One region of the Sedimenticola selenatireducens genome, then DNA from elsewhere that is predicted to be linked to it. Evidence: predicted binding sites of a transcription regulator. Region 1 holds the regulator's gene; each other region holds the start of a gene.

Evidence for each region. Region 1 encodes sigma-54, which starts transcription at its own class of promoters, with help from an activator protein. Its sites were predicted from a motif close to TGGCANGNTNCNTGCTT; they were not measured.
Region 2: ACHZBF_RS10655 (PEP-CTERM sorting domain-containing protein) is a predicted target of sigma-54. The motif match lies at 1,587-1,603, and genes of this name have one in related genera.
Region 3: ACHZBF_RS03340 (PEP-CTERM sorting domain-containing protein) is a predicted target of sigma-54. The motif match lies at 2,984-3,000, and genes of this name have one in related genera.

What each region holds. Positions count from the first base shown of each region.
Region 1 covers NZ_CAXXYC010000001.1:216,786-223,005, reverse strand. Annotated here, with positions in the region: gene lptB (LPS export ABC transporter ATP-binding protein) at 1-711, shown strand, start outside; gene ACHZBF_RS01090 (RNA polymerase factor sigma-54) at 832-2,334, shown strand; gene hpf (ribosome hibernation-promoting factor, HPF/YfiA family) at 2,359-2,694, shown strand; gene ptsN (PTS IIA-like nitrogen regulatory protein PtsN) at 2,710-3,186, shown strand; gene rapZ (RNase adapter RapZ) at 3,274-4,152, shown strand; gene ACHZBF_RS01070 (HPr family phosphocarrier protein) at 4,406-4,675, shown strand; gene ptsP (phosphoenolpyruvate--protein phosphotransferase) at 4,672-6,220, shown strand, end outside.
Region 2 covers NZ_CAXXYC010000003.1:1,499,631-1,505,850, reverse strand. Annotated here, with positions in the region: gene ACHZBF_RS10660 (cytochrome C) at 1-1,385, shown strand, start outside; gene ACHZBF_RS10655 (PEP-CTERM sorting domain-containing protein) at 1,659-2,288, shown strand; gene ACHZBF_RS10650 (DMT family transporter) at 2,559-2,888, opposite strand; gene ACHZBF_RS10645 (hydrolase) at 2,966-3,505, opposite strand; gene ACHZBF_RS10640 (YbhB/YbcL family Raf kinase inhibitor-like protein) at 3,606-4,232, opposite strand; gene ACHZBF_RS10635 (cupin domain-containing protein) at 4,259-4,702, opposite strand; gene ACHZBF_RS10630 (GFA family protein) at 4,929-5,336, opposite strand; gene ACHZBF_RS10625 (TlpA family protein disulfide reductase) at 5,478-6,220, opposite strand, start outside.
Region 3 covers NZ_CAXXYC010000002.1:176,577-182,796, reverse strand. Annotated here, with positions in the region: gene ACHZBF_RS03350 (MFS transporter) at 1-363, shown strand, start outside; gene ACHZBF_RS03345 (malate synthase G) at 534-2,711, shown strand; gene ACHZBF_RS03340 (PEP-CTERM sorting domain-containing protein) at 3,091-3,681, shown strand; gene pckA (phosphoenolpyruvate carboxykinase (ATP)) at 4,153-5,778, opposite strand.

The DNA of each region.
Region 1 (6,220 bases):
GCTGACAATCTGGCGAAACACTATCGCCGCCGCGCCGTGGTGAACGGTGTCTCCCTGAACGTTTTGAGCGGTGAAGTGGTGGGGCTGCTGGGACCCAACGGCGCCGGCAAGACCACCTGCTTCTACATGATTGCCGGACTGGTTCCCTCGGAAGGTGGAACCATCCGCATAGACGGTCATGACATCACTGCCCTGCCGATGCACGCCCGGGCGCGCCTCGGCCTGGGTTATCTGGCCCAGGAACCCTCCATCTTCCGCAAGCTGACCGTATTCAATAATATTTTCGCCATCCTGGAGACCCGCAAGGATCTGCGACCCCCGGAACAGATCGAGGCCTGCGAAGCACTGCTGGTGGACTTTAACCTCACCCATCTGCGCAACAACCAGGCGATGAGTCTCTCCGGGGGTGAACGTCGCCGCCTGGAGATCGCCCGATCACTGGCCATGGAGCCCCGCTTCATACTGCTTGACGAACCATTCGCCGGTATCGACCCGATCTCGGTCAAGGACATACAGAATATTATCCGTACACTCTCATCCCGGGGGATCGGCGTACTGATCACCGATCACAATGTCCGGGAGACCCTCGGCATCTGTCAGCGCGCCTATATTATCAGCGAAGGCAAGGTGCTGGCGGAGGGCGAACCGGAGCAGATTCTGGCCAATCAGGAAGTGCGCTCCGTCTACCTGGGAAAAGAGTTCAGTCTCTAGAGTTGATCATCAGTTGATTGACGGCAATAAACCATTTTCTCCTTGTGCGTCTGGTGATTTTTTACGCTAGAATGAAACTGTGAAAACCATACAAATTACGTACCAGATCCAGATACCCGCATGAAGCAAACGCTCCAGCTTCGCCTTGGCCAACATCTCACCATGACGCCGCAGTTGCAGCAGGCCATCCGCTTGCTGCAACTCTCTACGCTGGATCTCAAGCAGGAGATTCAGGAGGCGCTCGACTCCAACCTGATGCTGGAGACCGAAGAGGAGAACAGCGCCCGCGAAGAGGCCCGTGGGAATGAACAAGAGCGCACCATCGAGCGGCTCAATGGCGATGGCCTGAAAGGGGACAAGGCCAGCAGCAATGACCTCAACAACGAAAAAGAGGTCAACGGCGAGGCAAACTCCATACCGGAAGAGCTGCCGGTGGACAGCGGCTGGGACGATGTCTACGACAGCACGCTACCACCCTCTTCCGGACTGGCATCCCGGGACGCCGGCGACAGTGACTACCTGGCCCAGCGCCGCAGTGCCCGCACCCTCTACGACTATCTCACCTGGCAGTTGAACCTGACCCCGTTCAGCGATCTGGACCGCGAGATTGCCGTCTCAATCATTGACGGCATCGATGAAGACGGTTACCTGAGGATGGATCTGAACGAGATTCTTGTCAGCATGTCCGCTGACGAGGTTGAGCTGGATGAGATCGAAGCGGTGCTGCACCGGATTCAGCAATTTGACCCACCCGGCGTGGGCGCGCGTGACCTGAGGGAGTGCCTGCTGATCCAGCTAAGTCAGCTGACGGATCCCCATCCGTGCATGGCCCTGACCACTCAGCTGATCAACAATCACTTCGACCTGCTGGCCCAGCAGGATCATAACCAGATCAAACGCAAGCTGAAGATTGATGACGACACCCTGAAATCGATTAATCAGCTGATCCGCTCGCTGATACCGCGCCCCGGCAGCCTGGTGGCCGAAACCGAACCCCAATATGTCATTCCCGACGTATTCGTGACCCGCCGAGATGGCGTCTGGCATGTGGATCTGAACGCTGATGCCGCCCCCAAACTCCGGGTTAACCCGGAATACGCGCGGCTGATCCGGCGCGCCGACAACAGCGACGACAACAACTACCTGAAGAATCATCTGCAGGAAGCGCGCTGGTTTATCAAAAGTCTGATGAGCCGCAATGAAACGCTGTTGCGCGTGGCCACCAAGATTGTCGAACTGCAGCGCGGATTCTTCGAGCACGGCGAAGAGGCGATGAAGCCCCTGGTATTGAGGGACATCGCCGAGGCCCTGGAGCTGCATGAATCCACCATATCCAGGGTCACCACGCAAAAATATATGCATACCCCCCGGGGTACGCTGGAATTCAAGTATTTCTTCTCCAGCCATGTCAGCACGGCTGGAGGCGGAGAGTGTTCCGCCACCGCGATACGCGCACTGATCAAGAAACTGGTCGCTGCCGAGAAGCCGAACAAGCCACTCAGCGACAACAAACTGGCGAGCATACTCGCCGATCAGGGCATTCAGGTCGCACGGCGGACGGTAGCAAAATACCGCGAGTCCATGGCGATCCCGCCATCAAACGAGCGAAAGCGCCTCGTCTAGAGGCCAGTAACCAAGGAGCAAATCATGCAAATCAGCATCACCGGTCATCATGTGGACATCACCGAAGCCATGCGCAACTATGTCGAAACAAAATTCGAGCGCCTGGAACGGCACTTTGATCATGTCACCAAGATCCATGTCATCCTGAGTGTTGAGAAACTGCGCCAGAAGGCGGAAGCTACTCTCCATGTGAATGGCGCCGATGTCTTTGCCGACTGTGAAGAAGAGGATATGTATGCCGCCATCGACGGTCTGGTGGATAAAATCGACCGTCAGGTGAAAAAGCTCAAGGAGAAAAGCACCAACCATCGCAATGGTGTAGGCATGAAGGGAATCGATCCCGCCAACGCCGAAATCTAATCAACAGGCAAAATCATGTTTCCCGCAAATTTCATTACTGCCGAACGCATCAGCGCCGCGAATCCGGCCGCCAGTAAAAAGCGCGTACTCGAAGAGATAGCCGGACTGCTGGCCTCCGCCTCGGAGGAGCTCAACCAGGGTACTGTGTTCGACAAACTGCTTGAGCGGGAGCGATTGGGCAGCACCGGGCTGGGGCATGGCATAGCACTGCCCCACGCCCGTGTTGCCGGTGTCACGGAGGCCCGAGGCGCCTTCATCCAGCTCCAGTCCGGCGCCGATTTCGACGCTATAGACCAGCAACCGGTCGATCTGGTGTTCGGCCTCCTGGTACCGGAAGAGGCGACAGAAGAACATCTGCAACTCCTGGCAAAACTGGCCACTCTGTTCAGTGACGAAGCATTCTGCCAGAAACTCAGAAAAGCCCGGGACAGCGAGACACTGCTACAGGAGTTCATACAACAGGAACCGATGCCGATAAGCGCCAGCGGCTGATCCCTGGCCGCCTACAGAGGATCTCTGTTTTCGCTGCCGACACGCTTTTCTGCCATCCATCGTGTAATCAGAGGTAACGGAGACCCTATGAAGCTGGCCATCATCACCGGACTCTCCGGTTCTGGAAAAAGTGTCGCACTCCATACCCTGGAAGATGAAGGCTACTACTGTATCGACAATCTGCCGGTATTTCTGCTGCCTGCATTAGCCGGCGAGCTGGTCAAACGACAGGACAAGCGATTCCAGTTGGTCGCCATCAGTATTGATTCACGCAATACGCCCACCGAATTTGAAAGCATCTCCGCACTGCTGCAGCCGCTGAAAGCGGAGAAGATTCGCTTTGAGGTTATTTTCCTCGAAGCACAGGACGAGACCCTGATCAAACGCTTCAGTGAGACCCGGCGGCGTCATCCCCTGACCGGTGGCGCACGTCCGCTGGCGGAAGCGATCAGCTACGAACGGGAACTGATGGCGCCGTTCCTCAACGTTGCCGACATCCGCATCGACACCAGTCAGACCACTCTGCATGAGCTGCGGCACCTGATCCGTTCCCGCATCACCGAGCGGCTGGATACCAAGATTTCCCTGCTGTTTCAATCCTTCGGTTTCAAGCAGGGTGTACCCCGGGACGCGGACTTTGTCTACGACGCACGCTGCCTCCCTAATCCTCATTGGCAGCCGACGCTGCGCCAGCTCACCGGAAAAGACGAGGCTGTGCAGGCATTCCTCGGTGCGAGCAATGACGTGAAGCATTATCAAGCGGATCTGGCCCAATTCCTGGAACAGTGGATACCCCGTTTTGAAACCGAGGGGCGAAGCTATCTGACCATCGCTATCGGCTGCACCGGCGGACAACACCGCTCGGTCTATCTGGTGGAGCAACTGGCCATCCATTTCCGCGCCCATGGCAGGCAGATTCAGACCCGTCATCGGGACCTGCCACGGGAGGAGAAGGCACCGAATTAACCCAATAGGCAGTTTGCAGCCTGGATAAAGCCCAGCCCACGAAAGCCCGCAGACAGGCAATTCCTAACGGGCGGAATCCGGCGCATGGCACGGCGGCCACTCCCGGATTACACCACCTTGAGCACAGGTGGTGATGTCGGTTTCACCGGGAGCGGCTTCATCCAGGCTTCGGTGCCATGTGAGATGGATGGTTTGTTACCGGCACGGATTGTGCGATATTGTTTCCCCTTGGCATGGGCGATTTGAGCTTTTTATGGTCACAAAGCAGATTACAATTATCAATCGACTGGGACTGCATGCCCGCGCCGCGGCCAAGTTCATCACCGAGGCGGGACAATACAGCAGCACCATCCAGCTGATCCGAGACGCCAAACCGGCCAACGGAAAAAGCATTATGGAGGTGATGATGCTGGCAGCCAGCCAGGGTACGGAGTTGACACTCACCACCGAGGGCGATGATGAAATCGAGGCAGCCAATGCCCTCGAGGCCCTGGTCAATGACCGCTTCGGAGAGCCCGAATGACCTTTGCCGGTAACGGTATAGGCATCACCCGGGGCATCGCCATCGGCGAGGCCCATATCCTGCAGCGCGGCCTGCTGGAAATCAGCCCGCGTATGATTGATACCGCCGATGTCCCGGCCGAGATCAAACGCTTCCAACTGGCGGTGAACGGCGCCAGGGAAAGGCTTCATGAGATACGTCAGAAAATCCCCGGCAACACCCGCTCTGACATTATCGCCTTCATTGACACCCACCTCCTGATGATGAATGACGCTGCCCTGGTGGAGGTACCGATCAAGTTGATCCGCAAGCACGCCTACGCCGCTGAGTGGGCACTGCAGTTGCAGCGGGAATCCCTGGTGCAGGTGTTCGACACCATGGATGATCCCTACCTGAGAACACGCAAGGATGATGTGGAACACGTGGTGAATCAGATCCAGATGGCCCTGCTGGATCTGGATGATGAGAGCAACGACAACCTCAGTGGCAAGGTGATCCTGGCCCAGGACCTCACCCCGGCCGACACCATTGTGATGCGCCATCAGGGAATCGCCGCCTTCATTACCGAGTTTGGCGGCCCCATGTCCCATACAGCCATTCTGGCCCGCAGTCTCGATATACCGGCGGTTGTTGGTGTGCACAGCATCACCCGGTTGCTGCACCAGGGTGAAACCGTGGTGGTGGATGGAGAGCAGGGAGTAATATTGGCGGATGCCGATCAGGCCACCCTCGCCCATTATCAACACCGGATCAGCGCCGCCCAGAGCCGGGCCACCCAATTACGCAACCTGATCGGCAAGGCCGCCACCACCCGTGAGGGTGTGCGGGTACATCTGATGGCCAATATCGAACTCCCGGAGGATATTGAAACCACCCGGGAACTTCAGGCCGATGCCGTCGGCCTCTACCGTACCGAATTTCTCTATATGAACCGGCAGGGCATGCCGGATGAAGAGGAGCATTACCAGACCTACCGCCGGGTGGTGGAAGGACTCGACGGTATCCCGATCACCATACGCACCCTGGACCTGGGTGCCGACAAACAGGTCGACGGTTGCACTTCCTACTGCTGCAATCCGGCACTCGGGCTGCGCGCCATCCGTCTCTGCCTGAAGGAACCAAAAATGTTCCAGCCCCAGCTGCGGGCTATCCTGCGCGCTGCCGTTCACGGGCCGGTACGGATTATGATCCCGATGCTCTCCAATCTCCAGGAGGTGCGCAAACTGAAGGCCCTGCTGGCCGAAACCGAAGCCGCATTGAGTGCCGATGGCATACCGTTCGCCAAAGACATCCCGGTGGGTGGGATGATCGAGGTGCCAGCCGCCGCCCTGGCCGCCGACGCCTTCACCCGCGAGCTGGATTTCCTCTCTATCGGCACCAATGACCTGATCCAGTACACCCTGGCGATCGATCGCGTGGACGACGAAGTAAACTATCTCTATGACCCGTTACACCCCGCCATCCTGCGTCTCATTCAGATGGTAATCACTGCGGGCCAGCGCGCCGGGATCCCAATCAGCATGTGCGGTGAAATGGCCGGTGATCCACGCTACATCCCGCTGCTGA
Region 2 (6,220 bases), on a different contig from region 1:
GTATCGAAGTCGCCACGGTTCTGGATGATCCCAAGCTGGATGAGGTTCCGCTGGAAGTGAGCAAGGAGTATGCGGCCGACGTCAATCTGCTACGCCTGCATGACCTGAAGCATGGGTCAGGTATTGCGCAACCCAAATACACACCTGACCTGGTTGATCAGACACCGGTTGTCTGCCAGTCCTGCCACTACACCCCGGCGCTGGACCTGGCTCAACTCGGGCCGCTGGGGGAAGAGAATGATCCTGGAAACTCGCTCCATAATGGACGCGACCAGATAAAAAACAAATCGATGTCCAATGTTATGCACAGCCATCACGGCACTGTCACGGATAAAGATGGCAATCGGTTGTTCCCGGACATGCCGGCGATCGAAAAGGATGAAAATGGTTTCGTGCTCAATGTGGTGGAGCGCCGGCAAGTTCTTGAAGAGACCTGTTACCAGTGCCATCCCGGTCGACGTAGCGACTGCCTGCGCGGCGCAATGGCCAATGGCGGCATGCTCTGTCAGGATTGCCACGGCAGCATGGAGCAGGTCGGCAATGATTTCACCCGAAATGTAACACCGGACAACCCCGGCGCCTTTGAGCTGGGTGGTGACTTCTACACCAATGCCGATCAGCCCCGTGTACCCTGGGCGAATGAGCCGGGTTGTGGTTCCTGTCATACCGGTGATGCAGTGGACAATATGTCTGGGCATGCCGATGTCATGGTTAATCCTGGTAACAGCGCTGGAGCCACTGATGGCATACGGCTGTTACAGGCCTATCTGACCAATGATCCAAAGGCGACCCCTATTGTTCCGACCAACAAGCGTTTTGCTGAAAATGTCATCACCGCAGAGAATCCCGCTGTGATCGCTGCTGCCCAGGAGGCCGGTACCGATCCGGCTGATGATCCACGGGTCGGTAACCCGATGCTCTACCGGGTAAGTACCGGGCATGAGGGTATTTTCTGTGAGGCGTGCCATGGTGCGACTCACGGTATTTGGCCAAACAAGAACCCCGAGGCCAATGACAATGTGGCGGCCGTTCAACTCCAGGGGCATCGTGGGACGATCACCGAGTGCAGCACTTGTCATGACGCACGGGCCTTCGAGGACAGTGGCAAATTCGAGCTGACCATGAATGGCCCCCACGGTATGCATCCGGTGGGCAGTCGTCACTGGAACACGCACCACAAGAAGGCCCAGGAAGATGGTCCGAGGAACAGCTGCCAGGCGTGCCACGGTACTGACGGTCAGGGTACGGTGCTCTCGGCAATGGCAACCAACCGGATTCTGGAATGTAAGGACGACGAGGGGCAATTCTGTGCCGATGAGGGTCCTAAAGAGTTTCCGAAAGGTCACCAGGTCGGCTGCGCGGATTGTCATGAAAATGAGATCTGATTGATCTGTGTAATGAGCAGTCTTACTGCTTATGTCCTATAACACCCCTCTCCCTCAGGGAGAGGGGTGGGTAAGGCCCGCCAGCGCAGGCATATCCATGGCATAAATACTGTCGATATTTTTTACAAAATAGTCTAATTGTTCTTAATAATAAAAATAATTAACTGAGCATCTGTTTGATTCCCAATAGTATATTTTTCTTGGCTCGTTATTTGCTGAAGTGCATGTCAGGCATTAATACTCTAAATCTGAACTGCATTGCGGGAAATAATAATGAAAATACTTTTGTGTGGGGTCATTTGGATAGCAACGCTGCTACCTGTCACTGTTTCGGCTTCTGTAATCTACAGCTTTGGTAACGGAGGCGATGGTAGCACCTCACATACGGTATCGGTTGACGGCCTGACCGTCGAGGTCTCCGGATATGATACCGATTACAATGCAACCACGAACACCGGTACGGCCGCCAATATAAACCGTCATGCCAATGGCTGGGGCATCCAGACCGATCCGGCTGATCACAGGATTGGTCTGGATGAAGCGATGGTATTTGACTGGGCATCAAAAACCGTCTCGCTTTTGTCGAGTGTGGTGTTTGAAAGAGGCGGTACCCCAATCGAATTGTTCGATCTGTATATAGACGGATTACTTGTTTTGAATGATTTTGCCGTCACGCCGGATCTTGCTGGAAGCAATTTTGTTAGCCTGGATATGAGCGGTTTTGCCCTTTCAGGATCCCGGTTTGCCTTTGTCGGACAAACACCAACCACTAACGGTGATGGTAACCAGGGCATTAGAATTCAACAGTTGGAGGTGGCTGTGGTTTCTGAGCCCTCAATCCTTATTCTCATGAGTGTAAGTCTTCTGGGACTTGGTTTGGTCAGGCGCAGAACGCAGGGTTGAATCCCACAGCGCGGGCACGTTTATCGTGCCCGCGTCGCTATTCGCTAAATAGATCACCAGCCGCCGTAAAAAGCCCGATCTGTTTCCGCATTGATGATTCCCGCAACATCGTTGCCAGGTTGTCTATTCCCGAAGTTTGCGTTTCGATCCTTTTATCTATCCGGGACGATTACAGTCCGTCGCACAGGTATTTAGGGTCAGTGAAAAAATGACCCAATGCCAGGCTCGGTTTTACACGGATCCCAATTACTTTGCCTGGCTTGCTATATTTTAGTGGCCAATCGTTCCTGAAAAAATATGAATTACCCCTACGCCCGAAATAATCAGTCCCATACCTATTATGGCGGGGATATCCGGGATCTGTTTATACAGCAATGCACCAGCAATGGTGATCATGACGATGCCGGCGCCTGACCAGATTGCATAAGTAATTCCTACCGGTATGGTTCTTAAAACCAGGGTCATGAAATAAAACGCAAAGCCATAGCCAACAATAACCACCAGGCTTGGATATAGCTTAGAGAACTCTGCGGATGCCTTCAGTGCACTTGTTGCTACAACCTCTGCAATGATAGCAATAGCCAAATATATGTACGCCATATCTTTTTCTCTGGAATCCGGTTTTTGGATTAGGGTCAATCAGGTCGTGTCGGTTGTCATAGGTTCGCCCGACTGTGTTACTTGATAAGCCCGAGTATTTCCTTGAACTCGGTGGCTCGACAATCACCCACCAGCTCATACAGACACATCTCGACACTGGTCTTCCCGGCACCTTTGGAAGTGAGTTTGGAAATGGCGATTTCTTTATTGGATAGTGCTCTGGAAGAGACGCAATCACAAACCAGTTCGATTTCATACCCGAGGCGAATCAGGCTCGATACGGTCTGGTAAACACAAATATGTGCTTCAATACCACATACCAGCCATGTGGTGACATTCGACTGTTTTACGGCTTTGTCAAATGCCTCCGAACCACAACCATCGAACATATATTTGGTTATTGGCTCAAGCGGAGTTAATGCTTCACTAATCTCCGGAATCGTCGCGCCCAGTTTTTCCGGGTTTTGCTCCAGCCACAAAATGGGCATATCGAGGGCCTTCATGCCCTTGATTAAAGCTACCGCATTTGCGACTAGCCTGTCGCTGTCATGAACAATATTTGCCAACTTGCCTTGTATATCTATAACAATAAGACCGGTGTTGTCTCTTCTTAACATGAGTGCCTCTATGGCTTTCGCATTATAACGGTAGAGTCTTGACGGGTGGGCACAGAAGTCGCGTCTACCCCGGCGGTAAATGGGCCTGTTTTTCTGTTACTCACGTCAATCTGGGATTGATTATATAAGTGCCTGTGAGACTGGCGCTGGCCAGCACATGACCTTCAATGGCCGCGAGCGCCTCGGGGCCGCCAAAACGGCCGCTGAGTCCGCAGCCCTCAATATCCAGTGCGTAGAGCGTGAAGTAGTAGTGGTGCACAATACTGTCGTTCCAGGGAGGGCAGGGACCATCGTAGCCGTAATAGTCTCCCGCCATGTCGGCATCACCCGCAAACCAGTCGGTGTAGTTGTTGATGCCACGAATGCCCCCGGCAGGTGAGGGGCCGCCCGGCTTTCCCTTCGCCGTGACCCCGTCGGCATCAGCAGCGGCAGCAATCTGTCGCTGATTGGCTGGAATATCCACCAGCACCCAGTGATAAAAATCGACCCGGGGCAGGTCAGCCGGTACTTCGCGCCCCTCCTGGTTCACGTCATCCGGTTTGCTAGGTACATCCGGGTCGTGGCAGATCAGGACAAAAGAGCGCGTTCCCTCAGGGGCGTCATCCCAGCTCAGGCCCGGATTCTGATTGCCGGCAAGTGCCACGTGACTGTTTTTGTCATGCTTGCCAAAGGCATTGGTTACGGGGATGGGCCGGTTATCCTTGATCTGGTCGCTGGTCAGTTTCATCGAATTCTCCTCTTACTTCTTCCGTATTATAAATGTACCGTGACGCCGTTTTGGCTCACCACTTCTATGATTTTTTCCACATCCTGAGAATCTGCTGGAATTTGCTTGTCGACCGCCGTGAACATTTGGGAAGCTATGCTTCCGGCACCTGTTACTTCAAGCATCTCGCCACCATCGGGACCATATTTGAATGCGTGTATCGTTCCACCGGGAATGAAAACCAGTGTGCCCGGTGTACACATATCCGCCTTCCCGTCGCAGGTGAACTCAACACTTCCTTTAAGCACAAAGAATGCTTCGTCCCAATCATGGCTGTGCGGAGGAGGCCCCATGTTGTTCTCGCCGCTCTGGAAGCTGAATTCCTGTCCTTTCGTGTCCTTGTTTGAGGCAAGCACTGTTACTTTCGTGCCGACGACATTTAGCGCCGGTCCATAATTATTCTGGTTGACGATTAGCGGAGTTCTACTCATTGGCTTGCTCCTGATGGATTTGATGGGCCGGGTTGCAGCATCATGGGTGAGCTCGGTTGACTGGCATTACATAGTGTAGTTCAGCGAATCGACATGATGGCTGGTCAACGTGAGCGATTGGTCTACGTCCGGCAGGGGTATGAACCAATGGGGTGTAAGTCCGTAGAATAACTATGGTTGCTGCGAAAATTATCCAAATCCAGACGGGTTTTTTACACTGACCCCATTACTTGGGTGATCCTTCAATCATTGGAGTCTTTTCCAGGTCTTTGTCCCAGTCTGCCCTGTTGGAAACAAAAATATGCGCATCCGGCCTAATCAGCAAATCGCCATCAAGACAACCGGCAGGTACCACCAAAAGTTTTCCTGCCATTTGGCGATTGGGAAGCGCCGATCCGCAAATAGAACAAAAACATTTAGTGTGCTGAGTTGATGGCAGAGTAAAAATTCTAACTTTATCCTCTCCGGATACCCATTTTAATGTCGCAGTGGTAGAAAAAAGATTGGCTGCATGGGCTGAGCCGGTATCTTTACGGCAACGACCACAATGACAAAGATAGAAACTTTCAAAGTTTCCCTCTATTTCGAAACTTATTTCACCGCAAAGGCACGAACCAACTTTTTTAGTATTCAATGACCGATCTCCAATTTAAGAAACGATGGAACAATCAGGTCAAGTCTGACCCCAAACATCCCCCCCAAACATCCCCCCCAAATATCCCAGGCATCATACCAGTAGGCAGGTTGGACTCAATCGCGTTCATCCAAATACGTATCAAGGTGTCAGTAACGCCCTCAGTTGGTTGACAACCTCGGGTGCATCCCAGTGAATCGCCCCGTTCACGCCGTAAGCGATTTGTCCATTCGGGCCAATCACGAAGGTGGAGGGAAATACCAGCACGTTCCACTTGGCTGACTCCGTGCCATCCTCGTCCAGCAGGACCGGAAAATCGACCTTCACCTGCCCCATGAATTTCTGTACCTGCTCGGCACCCTCAGCGTAGTTTACAGATATCAGTTCGAATGACTCGCCGGCCATCTGTTCCCGCAGGTTATTCAGCGAGGGTATCTCCTCCACGCAGGGACCGCACCAGGTGGCCCAGAAATTGACCAAGGTAACCTTGCCGCGATAGTCGTCCCTGGAGAGGTGCTGCCCTTTAGCGTCAACCAGGTCAATGGGCGGCGGAGCTGGGTTGCCATGGAAGGGTTTCAACTCTAAATCGAGGCCGCTGGTCAATGCGGCGACCTTGTCCGCCAGGGGCAGGGCATGTCCTGGCGTTGGTGTTTTATCGAGCAGCTCCAGGCCTCGGACAATCTGTGCCGGAACCCTCTTCAGCGCGTTAAGCGTGGCGGGTGATTCATCGTCATCGTAGAAAAGGCCAGTGACTCCGGGCATCACCTGCACATACACCGTGGCACCCCCGTTCTCCAGACGCGACAGCAGCTTGCCCAGTTGCCAGCGGTTCCCCCCCTTCTCTGCCTGGTAGAGAATTATCGGCACATTGGTAGCGTCCACAA
Region 3 (6,220 bases), on a different contig from region 1:
TTCATCTACTTCAGCCGGGCGATTGTCATCACCGCGATGCTGCTGGCGCCAAAAACCGCCCTGACCATCTATTTGTTCGCCGCCGCCATGGGCATACTCTGGCTCTCCACCGTCCCTCTTACCTCCGGCATCGTGGCCCAGGTGTTCGGCGTGCGCTACATGGCCACCCTGTTCGGCATTGTCTTCTTCAGCCACCAGGTGGGCAGTTTCCTCGGTGTCTGGCTCGGTGGGCGTCTGTATGACACCACGGGTACCTACAACGCGGTGTGGTGGGCCGGCGTGGTACTGGGACTGCTGGCGGCCATTATCCATCTGCCGATCAACGAACGCCCACTGGCCCGGCTGGCGCCAGAGAGTAACTGAAAATAATTCCATATTTTCATGGGGTACATTCCATACACGATTTTGATAGACTGATTATTTACCGTTATCTCCTGAACCGGCGAATTTGTTTACAAAATACAGTGTGGGCACTCCGCACTGCGGGCATGAGTGACGGCATCCGTATTGATTAACTGCAACAAGGGCATTACATGACAGCACGCACACAGATCGGCGGCCTGCAAATCGCCAACGTGATCAAAGAGTTAGTAGAGAACAAGATCGCACCGGAAAGCGGTGTCAGCAGCGCAACCTTCTGGAGTGAACTGGAGAAGATTGTTAACGACCTGACCCCGAAAAACCGTGCCCTGCTGGCCAGGCGCGAGGAACTGCAGGCCCGGATCGACCAATGGCATCGGCAGCGGGCTGGCCAACCTCTGGATGCCGCGGCCTACAAGGCGTTTCTGATCGAAATCGGCTATCTGCTCCCGGAGGTCGCCGACTTCACTATCGAGACCGAAAATGTCGATCCGGAAATCGCCCAGATGGCCGGTCCCCAGTTGGTGGTGCCCATCAACAACGCACGCTATGCCCTGAATGCCACCAACGCCCGCTGGGGCAGCCTGTACGATGCCCTCTACGGCACCGATGCTATCGATCAGAGCGGCGACCTGGCAATTACCGCCGGCTACAATCCAACCCGCGGCGCCAAGGTGATCGAAACCGCACGCAATCTGCTGGATGAGGTGGTACCACTGGCGAGTGGCAGCCACAAGGACGCCACTGAATACCAGATCATTACCGGAAAACTGTCGGTGACCCTGAGTGATGACAGCCGTACCGGGCTGGCCCAGCCGGAAAAGCTGGTGGGCTTCAACGGTGACGCCGAGGCGCCCAGCGCCATCCTGCTGAAAAACAATGGTCTGCATATCGAGATCCAGATCGATCGTCAATCCATGATCGGCATGGAGGATGCCGCAGGCATCAAGGACCTGGTCCTGGAAGCGGCCATCACCACCATCCAGGACTGTGAGGATTCGGTCACCGCCGTGGATGCGGAAGACAAGGCCGTGGTCTACCGCAACATGCTGGGCCTGTTCATGGGAGACCTGACTGCCGAAATGGAGAAGGGCGGCAAGACGATCACCCGTCACCTGAATCCGGACCGCACCTATACCACCCCGGCTGGCGGCAGTCTGACCCTGCCGGGTCGCAGCCTGCTGTTCATCCGCAATGTCGGCCACCTGATGACCAACGAGGCAATCCTCGACCGCAACGGCGACGAGATCCCCGAAGGCATCCTGGACGGCATGATGACCGCATTGATCGCACTGCATGACCTGAAGGGCAACGGCAAATACCGCAATAGTCGCAGCGGCAGTATCTACATCGTGAAGCCGAAAATGCACGGACCGGAAGAGGTCGCCTTTACCTGCGAGCTGTTCAGCCGCATTGAGGATGCCCTGGGACTGTCACGCAACACCATGAAGGTCGGCATCATGGATGAGGAGCGTCGCACCACGGTCAACCTGAAAGCCTGCATCCAGGCGGCCAAAGAACGAGTGGTGTTCATCAACACCGGCTTCCTGGATCGCACCGGTGATGAGATCCACACCAGCATGGAGGCCGGCCCGGTGGCGCGCAAGGAAGCAATGAAACAGCTCCCCTGGATCAAGGCCTACGAGGACTGGAACGTGGACAACGGTCTGCGCTGCGGCCTGCGCGGCAAGGCGCAGATCGGCAAGGGTATGTGGCCCATCCCCGACCAGATGGCCAGCATGCTGCAGGCCAAGATCGCCCATCCCATGGCCGGCGCCAACACCGCCTGGGTCCCCTCGCCTACTGCCGCCACCCTGCACGCCATCCACTATCACAAGGTGAACGTGGCGGAGCGCCAGAATGAACTGGCGAAGCGTAAAATGGCCAGCCTGGATGAGATCCTGGATATTCCGCTGATGGGGGATCAAACCTACAGCGCCGAGGAGATCCAGCAAGAGCTGGACAACAACTCCCAGGGTATCCTCGGTTACGTCGTGCGCTGGATCGACCAGGGCGTGGGCTGCTCCAAGGTGCCCGACATCAACGACGTCGGCCTGATGGAGGACCGCGCCACCCTGCGCATTTCCAGCCAGCACATCGCCAACTGGCTGCGCCACGGCATCTGCTCGAAAGAGCAGGTGATGGAGACCCTGAAACGCATGGCCGCCGTGGTGGACCGGCAGAATGCCGGTGATCCGAACTACCGCAACATGGCACCCGATTTTGACGGAGTCGCCTTTGCCGCCGCCTGTGATCTGGTGTTCAAGGGTTGCGAACAGCCCAGCGGCTACACCGAGCCGGTACTGCACGCACGGCGGCGAGAGGCCAAGACGAAGTACGGTCAGCGCTAAACGACCCGACTGACCTTCGTCAGTCGTGAGAAGGTACACCGGTGTATGTCTTGGGCTGCACCGGTGTTGTTCGTTGCTTGATCGCCCGCCAAACACTTTTCAGTAGAATTGATCTGACTTACGTTGATTTTCAACAGACCGCGCCTTCGCCTGTCTTGCTCCTGGAAAGTGTCACAAGATTTTACAGCCGAGTCGATTCACGCTTGTGCCGATTGCACAAAACACCATATAACACTTTGTTTATTAAAAAGTTAATACCAACTAAAAATAAATGGCGCATTAATTGCTTAACTGCTGTGTTAGTGTAGTGGTTTAAGGAATCTTCATTAGCCGCAAGCACAATAATAACTTTCTAACTCAAGCAAGGAAGATCAAAACCATGAAAAAAACGCTCCTCTTAGCTGCGGCTACAGCACTCTCAATGACTTCGTTTGCGTCACACGCTCTCCTGATCACACAGACACAGGCCCTGACTGCCGATGGTCAGGACATGATTTTCAACTTCAACGCACTGCCGGCAACCAGCGGCCCCGGGATCATCTCTATTGCTCCCGCGCAGGGCCAGGGTACGTTGGGTCTCGATCTCAGCGGCGCCTTCCCAGCAGAGGATGAAAATTTTGAGGTCATCTTTGATGGCCTGTCACAGGGCTTCTACAGCTGCGGTGGACCTTCCAACAACGGCTCAACTCCCATTGCCGGTGCTGTGGACAATTCGGGCAACTTCAACAACTGCGATTTTTCACTGCCATTCAACCTGAGCCAAGTCGCAATGGAGACCCTTCTTATTGACAACAGCATATCCGTCGGCGTGCTGTTTGGTGATGACGTATCGACCTTCGGCGATGGGGATCTGGTCACCGTTTCGATTAGTTACGAATCAGTCCCGGTCCCGGCCACTCTGGCACTAATAGGTCTTGGCCTCGTGGGTATGGGTTACCAGAAACGGCGTCGCAGCAATCTTTCCGCATAAAGCAGGAGAACGATAGATCAACTGACAAGACAACCCGCCAGGGAGAATCCTGACCGGTTGTCTTGTCAGGCGGCATCCGCACGTTAAAGGGTGAACAAATCCGTAACTCAGATACTGCCTTGTGATCAGTACCGAACACGGATAGAACTCGCCTGCCCCCTAAACCCCAGGAGCAATCGGGGAAACATCAACAGGCTGTTCGCGCAGTATCGGCGGATGGCAGGCTCCGGGCAGCGGCCCGTACTGAAGAAGTGGCTGCATATGCATTCTCCCTATCCGGCCGAGCCACAAGCGCAACCGGCCTCTTTCGGGATCGGGAAATCGGTGCAAACAGAACCCCTGGATAAAGATGCCAGCCCCCAACCGCCGTGAGGCACAAATCAAAATACCCAACGATTATCCGGCGATCCCTAGCCATAGTGGCAACGAGTGCGGATAGACAATGCCCGTCTCCACCTGCGTATCCTCGAATCAGTCGATCTGCGGACCGGCAGCCACCAGGCGTTTGCCCTCGGCGGTATCGGTATAGCGGCCGAAGTTTTCGGCGAACAGGTAGGCAAGATCCTGTGCCTTGCGGTTCCACTCCTCCACATCACTGTAGGTTTTGCGGGGATCCAGAATGCCGCTATCACAGCCGGGGAGTTCGGTCGGCACTTGCAGATTGAACACAGGGATGGTTTTGCTCGCTGCATGCTCAATCGAGCCATCCAGAATCGCATCGATAATGACGCGAGTGTCCTTGATGGAGATGCGCTTGCCGGAACCGTTCCAGCCGGTATTCACCAGATAGGCGGTCGCTCCCACCGCCTGCATGCGCTTGACCAGCTCCCTGGCGTACTTGGTGGGGTGCAGTTTCAGGAAGGCCGCACCAAAACAGGCGGAGAAAGTCGGGGTCGGCTCTGTAATGCCGCGCTCGGTACCCGCCAGTTTGGCGGTGAATCCCGACAGGAAGTGATATTCGGTCTGATCCGGGGTCAACCTGGAGACCGGGGGCAGCACACCGAAGGCATCAGCGGTCAGGAAGATCACCTTCTTGGCATGGCCCGCCTTGGAGACCGGTTTGACAATATTCTCGATGTGATAGATCGGGTAACTGACCCGGGTATTCTCGGTCCTTGAGCCGTCGCTGAAATCGATCTTGCCGCTCTCATCGACAGTGACATTCTCCAGCAGGGCATCGCGCTTGATGGCATGGTAGATGTCCGGTTCGTTCTCCTCGCTCAGGTTGATGGTCTTGGCATAACAGCCACCCTCGAAGTTGAAGATGCCGTCATCATCCCAGCCGTGTTCATCGTCACCGATTAACGCCCTTTTCGGGTCGGCCGACAGGGTGGTCTTGCCGGTTCCGGAGAGACCGAAGAAGATGGCCACATCTCCCTTCTCACCCACATTGGCGGAACAGTGCATGGAGGCGATACCACGCAGCGGCAGCAGGAAGTTCATCACCGAGAACATACCCTTTTTCATCTCGCCGCCGTACCAGGTACCCCCGATCAGCTGCATCTTTTCGGTCATATTGAAGGCTACAAAGTTCTCGCTGTTGAGACCCTGACGTTCCCAATTGGGATTGGTTGTCTTGGCTCCATTCAGCACCACGAAATCAGGTTTGAAGTTCTTTAGCTCCTCCTCGCTGGGGCGGATGAACATGTTCTTCACGAAATGCGCTTGCCACGCCACCTCGGTAATAATGCGTACACCAAGTCGGGTATTCACATTGGCCCCGCAGAAGGCATCCACCACGAATAACCGCTTGTTCGAGAGTTGCTTGGTCACCAGGGTCTTCAACTCCCCCCACGTTTCCTGCGAGAGCATCTTATTGTCATTCTTGCCCTGATGTGACCACCAGAGGACATCGCCAGTCATGGCGTCACTGACGATGTACTTGTCTTTCGGAGAACGACCGGTAAAGATTCCTGTATTGACGTTTACAGCACCCAGTTCGGTAACCACACCCCGCTCGTACCCTTCGAGGTCCGGACGCGTCTCCTCCTCGAACAACAGCTCATAGGAGGGGTTGTGCACGATCTCCGCCACGTCGGTGATGCCGTACTGACTGAGATCCACTTTGACTGAAAGGTCGCTGATCGCCATATCCATACTATCTCCTGAAGCTATATCTTAATATTGGGAAATCGGGTACATATTCCACGCGGAGTTGCAGCACCCCACTGCACTGAAGCTCCCGCTGTCGCAAGTACCCCAATCGAGCTGCTGAAGCATCCACCCGTCAACTTGCGTTACAGTTGTTAATGTATAAATCACTGTTAATACAATCAGATAAAACTCACCACCACGCTGAACCTCAGTTACCTGGATGTTTCATTCAGTCCCAGCCCCTAATTTCGGTACCACTTAAACAAGAATAGCCGCTCCTTCCACCCTTGCCGGGTGACGGGAATGTCTCATCTGTTAGTGCAGGACTGGCTGGCCTTAATAGAAAGTAAAACTCTAATAATAAATTATGCTTATAAGGTCATTATGTTACAGGCTTGTACTCAGAACAAGACTTGAACCGTCATAACAGAATAGACTGACGACA